Regions from separate parts of the Kosakonia calanthes genome, predicted to be linked through region 4. Evidence: predicted binding sites of a transcription regulator. Region 4 holds the regulator's gene; each other region holds the start of a gene.
What was found. Region 4 encodes CRP, which controls carbon source genes, mostly activating them, when cyclic AMP is high. Its sites were predicted from a motif close to ATGTGANNNNNNTCACAT; they were not measured.

Region 1 (3,145 bases), 460 kb from region 4:
ACAAAAAGCTGCTCTTTGCCGACTATACGACCCTCCTTATAGGGGTACAATATTGGCACTTATACTGGTATTAACGAGTACCACCATGGAAAACACTTTATTTGCCGGGCCGAAAACGCTCGGCGATTTTTTGCGATCGCAGCGCGAAAATACTGCGCCCGCGGATATTGGCCTCCCGGCGCAAGGACGGCGGCGCACGCGTGGATTGCGGCGCGAAGAGGTCGCGCAACTGAGTGGGATCAGCACCACCTGGTATACGTGGATTGAACAGGGGCGCGACATTGTGGTGTCGCCGCAAACGCTGTCGAACATCGCCACGGTGCTGAGAATGAAGCCAACGGAACGCAACTATTTATTCCATCTGGCGCGGCAAAACGATCCTCAGGAAGAGCAGGTAGCCACGGTAGAAAATGAAGCGCTGGCGGCCGTGCATCAAGTGGATTGCCCCTGCTATTTGCTAGATCTCACCTGGAATATGCTGGCGTGGAATAAGGCTGCCGAAGTGTTGTTTAGCGGCTGGTTGGGGGATGATTCGCAACCGAATATGATGAGTTTTATGTTTCGTCACCCGCTTGCGCGGACGCTGGTTGCTGACTGGGAAACCCGTGCCAGCCGGATTGTCGCCGAGTTGCGCGCCGATGCGATGCACTATCCGCACGATCATGGGCTGAACAGTTTTGTGCAGAGTTTGAGTAACGATAGTGAGCTGTTTCGGGCGTTTTGGTCGCGTCAGCAAGTGGTTGTTCGTGAAGGCGGTGAGCGCGTTTTTCTGCATCCGCAACAGGGAGAATTGCACTACCGGCAGATGACCTGGCAACTGACCAGCAATCGCTCGGTCAAAATGATTATGTTAATGGCGGGGTGATATTGCAGGCATAAAAAAAGGCCAGAAAACTGGCCTTTTTTTATTATTTACGGAAATCCAGTGCTACATGGGATGACTGGAAAAGCGCGGCGATATTATCAAATGTCATCATTGCTGATTTGCAAAAAATACACTTGGCACCAACCGGATTTTTCTCAGTAACATCAAAACTGGAAATTCTGTATTGCGACCCGTGACAGCACGGGCAGCGAAAATGGATACGGTTACTAATTTCGTTATCCTTAGCGCGGTACCACGTTTGCGGCAGCCGGGCCTTTTGCACCATTTTCAATGGTGAATTCAACTTCTTGATTTTCATCAAGAGTACGGTAGTTATCGCTCTGGATTGCAGAGAAATGTACGAATACATCTTTGCTGCCGTCTTTAGGAGTGATGAAACCGAAGCCTTTCTCAGCGTTGAACCATTTTACGATACCAGTCATTTTATTAGACATGTTTGTTACCTTCTATTTTGTTAGCCATTTTTGGCAGCAATGGTCTGAGACATTATTTTTATCAGAGTGTAAAGAAGACCCAAAAAGAAGTAACAACGAGGTACTTAGAGATGAGAGAGACTTTAGTGAACTACTGGAGATAATGAATTATCAAACCGACGACGCATTAACGCATGGTTGTGCCTCACGAAGCAAGTTTTAATTCAAAAAGTTTTGTCAGCGATGTGTAAACCCAAGATAAGCAACGTCACTCGCAAAACAACGTTGTGTGAAGCAGATCGCAAAAAGTTGCCGGGACGCACGTTATTATCAATACTAGTATGGCAGTTGAGTTTGTTTACTTTTAAAGGTGGTAATGAGCATGCAAATGACAATGCGCTGGTTTGGACCAGTTGAAGACAAGATTCCGCTGGAACACATCCGCCAGGTTCCAGGCGTTGAGGGCGTTGTAGGCGCGCTGTACGACGTGCCGGTTGGCGATGTGTGGCCCAAAGAGAAAATCCGCGCGCTTGCCGACCAGGTTCACAACGCTGGCCTGACAATGGAAGTTATTGAAAGTGTAAACATTCATGATGATATTAAAATCGGCCTTCCTAGCCGAGATCAGCTGATTGCGAATTACCAACAAACCATCCGCAACCTGGCGGAAATCGGCGTTAAAGTCATCTGCTACAACTTCATGCCGGTCTTCGACTGGATGAAAACGGACATGAACTACGTTCTGCCGGATGGTTCATTAACGATGGCGTTTGAGAAAAAAGGCATCGATAAAACCCTCGACGAAGTCGTAAAAGAAGTGCTGGAAAACTCCAACGGCTTCGCCCTGCCAGGCTGGGAGCCAGAACGTCTGGCGAAAGTGCAGGAACTGTTTGCCAAATATAAAGATGTCGATGATGCGAAGTTGCGGGAAAACCTAGTGTACTTCCTTGAGCGTGTTATTCCGGTATGTGAAGAAGTCGGTGTTAAAATGGCAATTCACCCGGATGATCCACCGTATTCTATTTTCGGTTTACCGCGCATTGTTAAAAACCGCGACGATCTCGACTGGATTTGTAATGCAGTAAATTCTGAAGCCAATGGAATTACATTGTGTACCGGTTCGATTGCCGAAGATCCGGATAATGACGTTTATCAGATCCTCGCCGAATTCACCCGGCGCAAGCGCATTCATTTTGCGCACGTGCGTAATATCAAACTGATTAAAGATAAAGATTTCTACGAATCAGCGCATTTATCCCGCTACGGTTCGCTGGATATGCACAAAGTCATGAAGGCGTTGTACGACAATGGCTTTGAGGGCTACATCCGCCCGGATCATGGGCGCTTTATCTGGGGTGAAACCGGGCGTCCCGGTTACGGCCTTTACGATCGTGCGCTTGGCGTTACCTATTTACACGGGCTCTGGGAAGCCCTCGAAAAACAAAACTAATATTTTATGGCCGGTGGTTCCACCGGCTTTTCTTGATGACAAATCCGTAAGGTATTCTCTATGTCCCCGCTGTTAGCATTATTCTGGGTGCTGGTAGGTATTGCGCTCTTAGTTGTCATGAACCTCAAATATAAATTTCATAATATTTTCGCCTTACTGATTGCGGGTATTTTTGTCGCAATTATGGAAGGAATTCCGCTCGACAAAATAGTGACCGTGATTCAGGACGGACTGGGCGGCATTCTCGGTCACCTTGCGCTGATTATTATATTTGGCGCGATTATCGGGAAATTTATGACAGAATCCGGTGCCAGCCAGCGAATCGCTGACACCGTTATTGAACGCTGTGGTACGCGTTTTCTTTCCGTCGGTTTAATGTTTATTGGCGTTATTTTT
Region 2 (3,145 bases), 2.1 Mb from region 4:
TTGAGCACAAAAAACTCACCGTTGGTGCCACCGCAAAAAATGCCGTTTCCGGCGTCCAGTTGGCGGTTGATCTGCTGCTTCAGCGCCTGCGGGTTGACTGCGCCGTCGGCGTCAAATGGCGTGACAATCGCCGTCAGCACGCCTTTGATTTGTTTGTTCATGACTTTTCCCTTGTTAGCTGCTTGCGGCCCGGTACGTTTGATTGCCGGATGGCGGCTGCCGCCTTATCCGGCCTACGAACCCGTGCCCATCATTAAAACAACGTCTGATAAATGGCCTGCACCTGCTGGTGATCCACGGTGCAAGGCGCGTTATTCATCAAGCGCTTCACATTCAGCGCAGCGTCGCTCAGCGCCGGGATATCCTCGCGCGGCACGCCGAGCGCTTCGAGGTTGTCGGGCAAGTTCAGGCGCTTCACCAGCGCGGCGAACCAGTCCACTAATGCATGGGATTTTTGTTCGTTATCTAACGTGGTATCCGCGTCGGGCACCAGATCCCACACCTGGGCGAATTTCTCGACCGCATAGGGGCGAACCACTTTCATGCATGGCGCGAGCAGAATGGCGTTCGCCACACCGTGCGGCAGGTGGTATTTGCCGCCGAGTGGATAGGAAAGCGCGTGCACCAGGTGTGTTCCGGCGTGGGTGATCGCCGCGCCGCCGTAATAAGACGCCCATAGCATTTCGAGACGCGCATTGAGGTTGTGCGGTTCGTTGACAGCGGTTTCGATATTGCGCAGCAGTTTACGCAGGCCGATCAGCGCAACGTTGTCACTCACCGGATTGGCGATGGTGGCGGTGAAGCACTCAATCAGATGACACAGCGCGTCAATGCCGGTGGAAGAGGCGATATGTGCGGGCATGCTGGTGGTCAGCTCCGGGATCAGCGCCACATAATCCGGCAGCATCACCGGCGAGATAATGCCGATTTTGGTGTCCTGCTCCGGGATAGCGAGAATCGCGTTCGGCGTCGCTTCCGAGCCGGTTCCTGCGGTGGCGGGGATCAGCAGAGAAGCCACGCGCTCGGTCGGTTTTTCCCCCGCCAGCAGCGCATCCAGGCCAGGCGACACCGGGTGGCAGAGCACCGACAGCAGTTTGGCGACATCCAGCACGCTGCCGCCGCCAATACCAACCACCAGGTCGAACGCGGTTTCACGCAGGTTCTGCATAATCTTCGCCACGTCGTGCTGGCTGGGTTCCGGCGGCACGTTGTCAATTAAGTGCACATCGCGGTCTTCGGCGCTCAGCAGCGCGCGGATCTGTTCCGTGGCTGCAAGCTTGATGATGTTGCTGTCGCTAACCAGTAACACGTTCTTTTTACCTGCAAGCAGGGGCGCAATCGCCGGGATTGCGCCCGCACCGCTTATCAAGGTGCTGTTAATCGTTACCACAACCTTCTCCTGTCTCTGTTATGGTGATTGAACTCAATCAATATTTGTCAATCACCGTCACTGCATGGCCTAAATTTATAATTTATTCGCAAACTGAATAAGTTGATCTTGCTCACATATAATCAATCATGATTGAATATAATCATAATCAGCGCATAATGACCCGGAGAAGGGATGAACGAACAACTGGCGAACCAACAGATAGTGATCCTCGCCGATGACTTTACCGGCGCGAATGACGCGGGCGTCAGCCTGGCGCTGGCGGGGATGCAGGTTGAAGTGGCGCTTATGGCGGGTATCGCCCGCCAGGCGCAGGCGGTTATCTACAACAGTGATAGCCGCGCATTAAGCAAAGATGAGGCGCATGCGCGGGTCGTGGCACTCATCGATGACATCATTACCCGGCACGCGCCGGGTTGGCTGGTAAAGAAAATCGACTCCACGCTGCGCGGCAATATCGGCGCGGAAGTGGCTGCGATGCGCCAGGCCTGCAACACGGCGGCGGTGATTGTGGCGCCGGCATTTCCGGCGGCGGGGCGTACAACCCACAACGGGCAGTGCTATGTCAACGGGGTGCTGCTGACCAACACCGAATTCGCCACCGATCCGAAAACGCCCGTCACCAGCGCCGACATCGGCAGCCTGCTGGAAGCGACATGCCGTTATCTCAAACCTGCCGATGTGGCCGCAGCGCTGGCAGAAGCAACAATCGACGCGCCGCAACTGCTGGTGGTGGATGCCGAAACGGATGCGGATCTCGACGCGATTATCCAGCAGGTGATGAGCGCAGGCGTGGCGCCGCTGCTGGTTGGTTCCGCTGGCTTATGCGATGCGCTGGCCCGCGCGTTATCCGCCCGCAAGTCGTCCCCAGTGCTGGCAATTGTCGGTTCAATGAGTGAGATCGCTCAGCAACAACTGGCGCACGCCAGCGAACACCCGCGTGTGGCGCGCTTGTTGATTGATATTGAAACGGTATTTAGCGGCAACCCGGACAGTTATCGCCAGCAGATTGTCGAGGCGCTGGAGCAGGGCAAACACTGCCTGGTACACACCTGCCCGGATGCGCAGGCGCGTCATCAGATTGAGGCGTTGTGTTCCCGGCTGGGGTTAAGCCGCAGCGAATTGGGCGAGCGGATTTGTACTTTTCTGGCTGACTTAACGCGCGATGTGCTGGGCGAGGTGACGCCCGCAGCATTGTACCTTTCTGGCGGCGATGTCGCGGTGGCGGTCGCGAAAGCGCTGGGCGCGACAGGTTTTCGTATCCACGGCCAGGCTGCAGGCTGCGTGCCGTGGGGACATTTTTTAGGTTGCGAATGGCAACGACCGGTGATGACCAAGGCAGGTGGCTTTGGTGACGAAACTACCTTGCTTAAGGTTCTGCATTTTATCGAGGAGAAATCGAGTGACTAATATCATTGCTGTAACGATGGGCGACCCGGCGGGTATTGGCCCGGAAATCATCATTAAATCGCTGGTCGAAGGAGAATTAGCCGGATCGCCGGTGGTGGTGGTCGGCTGTGCACAAACGTTCCGCCGCATTCTGGCGCTGAATATCACGCCGCATGCCGAACTGCGCGTCATTGAACAGGTGGTCGACGCGCATTTTGCGCCAGGGGTGATCAACGTGATCGATGAACCGCTGGCGGATGCGGCCGCGCTGCAACCGGGCGTGGTGCAGGCGCAGGCTGGGGATCTGGCTTATCGCTGCATTAAACGCGCCACGGAACTGGCGATGCGCGGCGAAGTAAAAGCTAT
Region 3 (3,145 bases), 260 kb from region 4:
GTACACCTTGTGGGTACTGGCAGAACACGACGCCGGTTTTCAGCACGCGATCTTTCGCTTCAACGGTGCCGTGCGGTACCGCGATAGACTCACCCAGATAGGTCGGGGTCAGTTTTTCACGTTCCAGCATGGCGTCAACATATTCCGGCTGAACGTAGCCGCCTTTCACCAGTTGCTCACCGGCAAAACGGATAGCTTCTTCTTTGTGGCTCGCGCTGCAACCCAGGAAGATGTTCTCTGCGCCCAGTTTGAACAGGTGGCTGTTAGACGTATCGATGCTGTCTTGCAGGCTGCTGTTAACTTTCGCGGTGGTGTTGTCCGTGTGGCGCTGTGCGGCAACCAGACGCTCAGTCAGGCCAGTATACAGGCCGCTGTCCAGGAAGTTGGTCAGCGAAATATGCTGGGCTTGTGGCGCCTGGCGCATCGCGCGCTCGGTCAGATCGCGGTGCGTAATCACCAGGTCAACGTCAGACGGAAGGCTGTTGATGGCGCTGTTGGTCACAGAGATGTTGGTCAAACCCGCATCCTGCACTTTTTTGCGCAGTACGCCTGCACCCATGGCGCTGGAACCCATACCGGCATCACATGCCACGATGATTTTACGCACATGGCTCAGATCGCCCGTCACGTCGCCCGTTGCCTGCGCCGCCGCGCCTTTAGATTGGGCTTTCATGTCTTTCATACGACGGGTCGCTGCTTCGATATCTTCTTCTTCTTCGTCTTTCACTTTGCTGGTTTTCAGCAGGATAGCGGCGATCACGAAGGAGACAATCAGCGCTGCGAAGATCGCCGCGAGGTTAGCGAAGTAGGTACCTTTTGGCGTCATTGCCAGCACCGCCAGGATAGAACCCGGAGAAGCCGGAGACACCAGGCCGCCGTTCAGCACGCTCAGGGTGAACACGCCGGTCATACCACCGAGGATAACGGCGAGCAGCAGACGCGGGTTCATCAGCACGTACGGGAAGTAAATTTCGTGGATCCCCCCCAGGAAGTGGATGATTGCCGCGCCGCCAGCAGACTGTTTAGCACTGCCGCGACCAAAGAACATGTACGCCAGCAGAACGCCCATACCCGGACCCGGGTTCGCTTCAATCAGGAAGAAGATGGACTTGCCGAGGTCATGAGACTGCTGAATACCCAGCGGCGAGAAGATACCGTGGTTGATGGCGTTGTTGAGGAACAGGATTTTCGCCGGTTCAACAAAGATAGACGCCAGCGGCAGCATGTCATGGACAACCATGAAGTTAACGCCAGCAGCCAGTACTTTAGACAGCACTTCAACCGCCGGGCCAATGCCGAGGAAAGCCAGAATGGCGAGGATCATACCGATGATGCCAGCGGAGAAGTTGTTCACCAGCATTTCGAAACCGGATTTGATCTTACCGTCTACGGACGCGTCAAATTTCTTGATGCAGTAGCCGCCCAGCGGGCCTGCGATCATTGCGCCGAGGAACATCGGCATATCCGCACCGACGATAACACCCATTGTGGTGATCGCGCCGACGACACCGCCGCGATCGCCGCCAACCAGACGACCACCGGTAAAACCGATGAGCAGCGGCAGTAGATAAGTAATCATTGGACCAACGAGTTTCGCCAGCGTCTCGTTTGGTAACCACCCTGTAGGAATAAACAATGCGGTGATGATCCCCCACGCGATAAACGCGCCGATGTTGGGCATCACCATATTGCTGAGAAAACGACCAAAGCTTTGCACTCTGATCTTGATATCGGATGACATAAAACACCCCTTCTTATGTTTGCTATCGCACAGGCCGGAAGCCCGAGGTTTGTTGTTAACGAGGCGGCAGAGGTAGCCGGACCTGGGTTATCTGTGACGCGAAATCTCGCACCGAATCACTCACCTGTCCAGATGGCGCTCATTAATGTGATGTTTATCACACTAAGGCAGGGGGTAACCTGTCACTTAGCGTGATATTGATCACAAAAGTTCGGTGTAAAAAAAGTACAAAGAACAAAATCTAAGCGTTACAGGCCTGTAAGTGTGATGTTATTCACATTTAAGGCCTGGTACTTTGTTATTTATTTGTGATCTAAGTCACAAGAAATTTTTTCGAGAAAAATCCGAATGTGATCAACAGCAAATTGTGCATTTAAGCACCAGCCAACCTGTAACCCTCTTTCACCCTTTGCAAAGGTAATAATCCTGGGTCGCGGAGTTTGCATTCTGATGAATCGACCTGGAAAAAATGCGCAGCCCTTATCGCTTCAGCGTTTATACGCGTTCGCCTCTTTTTCTCGCTTTTTCAATTTATTAAGCAGGCATAATAATTGGTTGTTAGCATATATATAATTAAGATAAGTGAATCATCTTTACAGTAAATATATTAACGCTGAGTACTTATCTGCCGTGAATAATTAAAAGGTTATTTAAAATTAAGGTCGGAAAAATAATAATTGAATCCGGTTAATACAATTGGTAATAATTAAAAACGTTCAGTAGTAATCATCTTTAAAAAGGAGCTTTAAAAATGCGTGAATTAAATAATGTTGAACTGGAAGAAGTAAACGGCGGTATCGGTCTGGGTTTTGGCCAGGAAGCGGGTGGTCTGCTGGGTGGGGGTATCGGTGCCGTTGTTGACTGGAGCAATGGTTCTAACACCGGCGCAGCTAACGTAGGTGCTCTGCTGGGTGGCGGCATCGGCGCGGTTGTTGATGCGAGCGTTGCAGGTCTGACTTCTGTTGCTGAATGGGGTGTCGGCCTGGGCGGTTATATCGCCAGCACTGTGGGTAAAGGCATCTCCGATATTGGCAACGCCATTATCGGCATGTTCAACCCGTTTAAATAATCGTATTGCAATACCCTCTGAATAATTTAAAAGCACCGCTTGTTTAAGCGGTGCTTTTATTTTTCACATCGTAATGATTCTATCGGCGAGCAGAATTGTGGATTCGCGATGAGCAATAATAACGCGGGTAATGTTCAATTGTTTTATTGCCTGATTCACAAATCCTTCGCTGATACTGTCCAGCGCGCTGGTCGCTTCATCCATAAAAAGAATTTTCGGTTTGCGGTATAGCGCGCGCGCAATAAATAAACGCTGCTTTTGCCCGCCGGAAAGCCCTTCACCCAGTTCACCGATCAGCGTTTCATAGCCCATTGGCATTTTCATAATAACATCAT
Region 4 (3,145 bases):
GCGGTCGATGGAAGACTACATCAACTTTATTACGCCGCAGTTTTCGCGCACCCATATCAACTTTCAGCGCGTGCCGACGGTTGATACCTCCAACCCGTTTGCCGCGAAAGGCATTCCTTCACTGGATGAAAGCTTTGTTGTTATTCACTTCCGCAATTTAGAAGGGATCGACTACCCGTGGTTGCTCGCAATGTTGCAAGGTTCATTCATCTCGCATATGGATACGCTGGTGGTGCCAGGCGGCAAAATGGGGTTGGCGATGGAACTGATCATGACGCCGCTGGTACAACGGCTGATGGAAGGGAAAAAGATTATATAGCCCGGACTGCGCCGCCGGGCTGCGTAATCAGGCTTCGATCACTTCGTAGGAGTGGGTGATATTCACCGCTTTTTCCAGCATCAGCGCCACAGAGCAATATTTCTCTGCCGACAGATCAACCGCGCGAGAAACGGCGGCATCTTTCAATGCGTTACCGGTGACGACGAAGTGCAGATTAATATGGGTAAACAGGCGCGGCGCTTCTTCACGGCGCTCTGAGGTCAGTTTCACTTCGCAGTCGGTGACGTTATGACGCCCTTTTTGCAGGATCGACACCACGTCGATTGCGCTGCACCCGCCTGCGGCCATCAGAACCATTTCCATTGGGCTTGGCGCTTTGTCGCCAGAGTTGCCGTCCATCAGAATTTGGTGACCAGAAGCGGACTCACCAAGGAACGTTAACCCTTCAACCCATTTCACACGTGCCTGCATTTTCATCACTCCGGAGTTGCAATTTTCTTTACAGATTACGCGCACATAAGAAAAGCCGCAACGGAAGGCGACCTGCGTCATGCTGAAGCGAGACACCAGGAGACAGGCGTTAAAAGCTATGCTAAAACAGTCTGGATGCTACAGAGATACATTGACGTTACGCATGTACGCAAAGGACATCATACATTAGAGGCCGCAGATGACGCTGACGGTCCACTTCCCGGGATTTGGGAAGCTTTGATTGCAACCCCAGAAACAGGGTTCCCTTACGCCCGGCTTCTGGAGCCAGCTTATAACAGAGGATAACCGCGCATGGTGCTTGGCAAACCGCAAACAGACCCGACTCTCGAATGGTTCTTGTCTCATTGCCATATTCATAAGTACCCGTCGAAGAGCACGCTTATTCACCAAGGTGAAAAAGCGGAAACGTTGTATTACATCGTCAAAGGCTCAGTGGCAGTGCTCATCAAGGATGAAGAAGGTAAAGAGATGATCCTCTCTTACCTCAACCAGGGCGATTTTATCGGTGAACTGGGCCTGTTCGAAGAAGGTCAGGAGCGCAGTGCCTGGGTACGCGCCAAGACCGCCTGTGAAGTAGCCGAAATTTCCTACAAAAAATTCCGTCAGTTGATCCAGGTTAACCCGGATATTCTGATGCGTCTCTCCGCGCAAATGGCGCGTCGCCTGCAGGTGACTTCGGAGAAAGTCGGCAACCTGGCGTTCCTGGACGTTACAGGCCGCATTGCGCAAACGCTGTTGAATCTGGCGAAACAGCCGGACGCAATGACCCACCCTGACGGCATGCAAATTAAAATTACGCGTCAGGAAATTGGTCAGATCGTCGGTTGCTCCCGTGAAACAGTCGGTCGCATTCTGAAAATGCTTGAAGATCAAAACCTGATCTCCGCCCACGGCAAAACCATCGTCGTCTACGGAACACGTTAATCTGCAAAACGGCGCATCGCTTATCCGGTGCGCCGTTTTTCTTTCCCCATGTGGCGCAGGCTGATTTATCACCCCGAGATCAACTACGCACTGCGACAAACGCTGGTGTTGTGTTTGCCTGTGGCGATTGGTTTGCTGGTCGGCCATTTACAACAAGGTCTGCTGTTCTCCCTCGTTCCCGCCTGCTGCAACATTGCCGGTCTTGATACACCCCACAAACGTTTTTTCAAACGCCTGATTATTGGCGGCTCGCTGTTTGCGGGCTGTAGCCTGGCCGTTCAACTACTGCTTGCCGACGATTTTCCCTTGCCGTTGATCCTGACCGTGCTGACGTTGCTGCTCGGCGTAACGGGGGAAATCAGCGCGCTGCATGGGCGTTTATTACCGGCCTCGCTGATTGCCTCTATCTTTACGTTGAGCCTCGCCGGGAATATGCCGGTGTGGGAGCCGCTACTGATTTACGCGCTGGGTACGCTCTGGTACGGGCTGTTTAACTGGTTCTGGTTTTGGATGTGGCGCGAGCAGCCGTTGCGCGAATCGCTCAGTTTGCTCTACCGGCAACTGGCCGATTATTGCGAGGCAAAATATAGCCTGCTGACCCAGCACGCAGACCCAGAAAAAGCCTTGCCGCCGCTGCTGGCCCGCCAGCAAAAAGCGGTAGATTTAATAAGCCAGTGCTACCAGCAGTTGCACATGCTGGCGGCCAATAAAAACAATGATTACAAACGCCTGCTGCGCGTCTTTCAGGTTGCGCTGGATTTGCAGGAGCATATCTCCGTCAGTTTGCATCAGCCTGCTGAAGTGCAAAAACTGGTCGAGCAAACCCACGCCGAGCAGGTTATTCGCTGGAATGCGCAAACCGTCGCCGCTCGCCTGCGCGTGCTGGCGGATGACATTCTTTATCACCGCTACCCGACGCGTTTCACCATGGAGAAACAAATCGGCGCGCTGGAAAAAATCGCCCGTCAGCACCCGGACAACCCGGTCGGGCAGTTTTGCGCCTGGCATTTCAGCCGTATCGCCCGCGTACTGCGTACGCAGCGCCCGCTCTATATTCGCGATCTGATGGCCGAGAAGCAGCGCCGTTTACCGCTTTTCCCGGCGCTGAGAAGTTATCTGTCGCTAAAATCTGCCGCCCTGCGCAATGCCGCGCGCATCAGCGTAATGCTCAGTATCGCAAGCCTAATGGGCAGCGCCCTGAACTTGCCGAAGCCGTATTGGATCATGATGACGGTGATGTTTGTGACGCAAAACGGTTATGGCGCGACGCGGGTGCGCATTGTCCACCGGGCAGCGGGCACGTTTGCGGGACTGATGATCGCCGGGGCAACCCTGCACTTCCACGTGCCACTCGGTTTCACGCTGGCCGCAATGCTGCTTATCACGCTGGTCAGCTATTTGATTATTCGCAAAAGCTACGGCTGGGCGATGGTCGGTTTTACCATTACA

Region 1: a site for CRP is predicted at 1,587-1,604, ahead of uxuA (mannonate dehydratase). Genes of this name have one in related genera too.
Region 2: a site for CRP is predicted at 1,491-1,508, ahead of AAEY27_RS11870 (iron-containing alcohol dehydrogenase). Genes of this name have one in related genera too.
Region 3: a site for CRP is predicted at 1,887-1,904, ahead of AAEY27_RS00805 (PTS mannitol transporter subunit IICBA). Genes of this name have one in related genera too.

What each region holds. Positions count from the first base shown of each region.
Region 1 is NZ_CP151800.1:920,614-923,758, reverse strand. Features, by position in the region: gene AAEY27_RS04375 (helix-turn-helix transcriptional regulator) at 86-865, shown strand; gene AAEY27_RS04370 (cold-shock protein) at 909-1,151, opposite strand; gene cspE (transcription antiterminator/RNA stability regulator CspE) at 1,108-1,320, opposite strand; gene uxuA (mannonate dehydratase) at 1,682-2,749, shown strand; gene AAEY27_RS04355 (gluconate:H+ symporter) at 2,810-3,145, shown strand, end outside.
Region 2 is NZ_CP151800.1:2,547,640-2,550,784, reverse strand. Features, by position in the region: gene AAEY27_RS11875 (dihydrodipicolinate synthase family protein) at 1-161, opposite strand, end outside; gene AAEY27_RS11870 (iron-containing alcohol dehydrogenase) at 254-1,390, opposite strand; gene dtnK (D-threonate kinase) at 1,565-2,800, shown strand; gene AAEY27_RS11860 (D-threonate 4-phosphate dehydrogenase) at 2,793-3,145, shown strand, end outside.
Region 3 is NZ_CP151800.1:195,396-198,540, forward strand. Features, by position in the region: gene AAEY27_RS00805 (PTS mannitol transporter subunit IICBA) at 1-1,741, opposite strand, end outside; gene AAEY27_RS00810 (hypothetical protein) at 2,493-2,810, shown strand; gene AAEY27_RS00815 (peptidase domain-containing ABC transporter) at 2,874-3,145, opposite strand, start outside.
Region 4 is NZ_CP151800.1:457,124-460,268, reverse strand. Features, by position in the region: gene AAEY27_RS01935 (phosphoribulokinase) at 1-319, shown strand, start outside; gene AAEY27_RS01930 (OsmC family protein) at 347-751, opposite strand; gene crp (cAMP-activated global transcriptional regulator CRP) at 1,064-1,696, shown strand; gene AAEY27_RS01920 (YccS/YhfK family putative transporter) at 1,745-3,145, shown strand, end outside.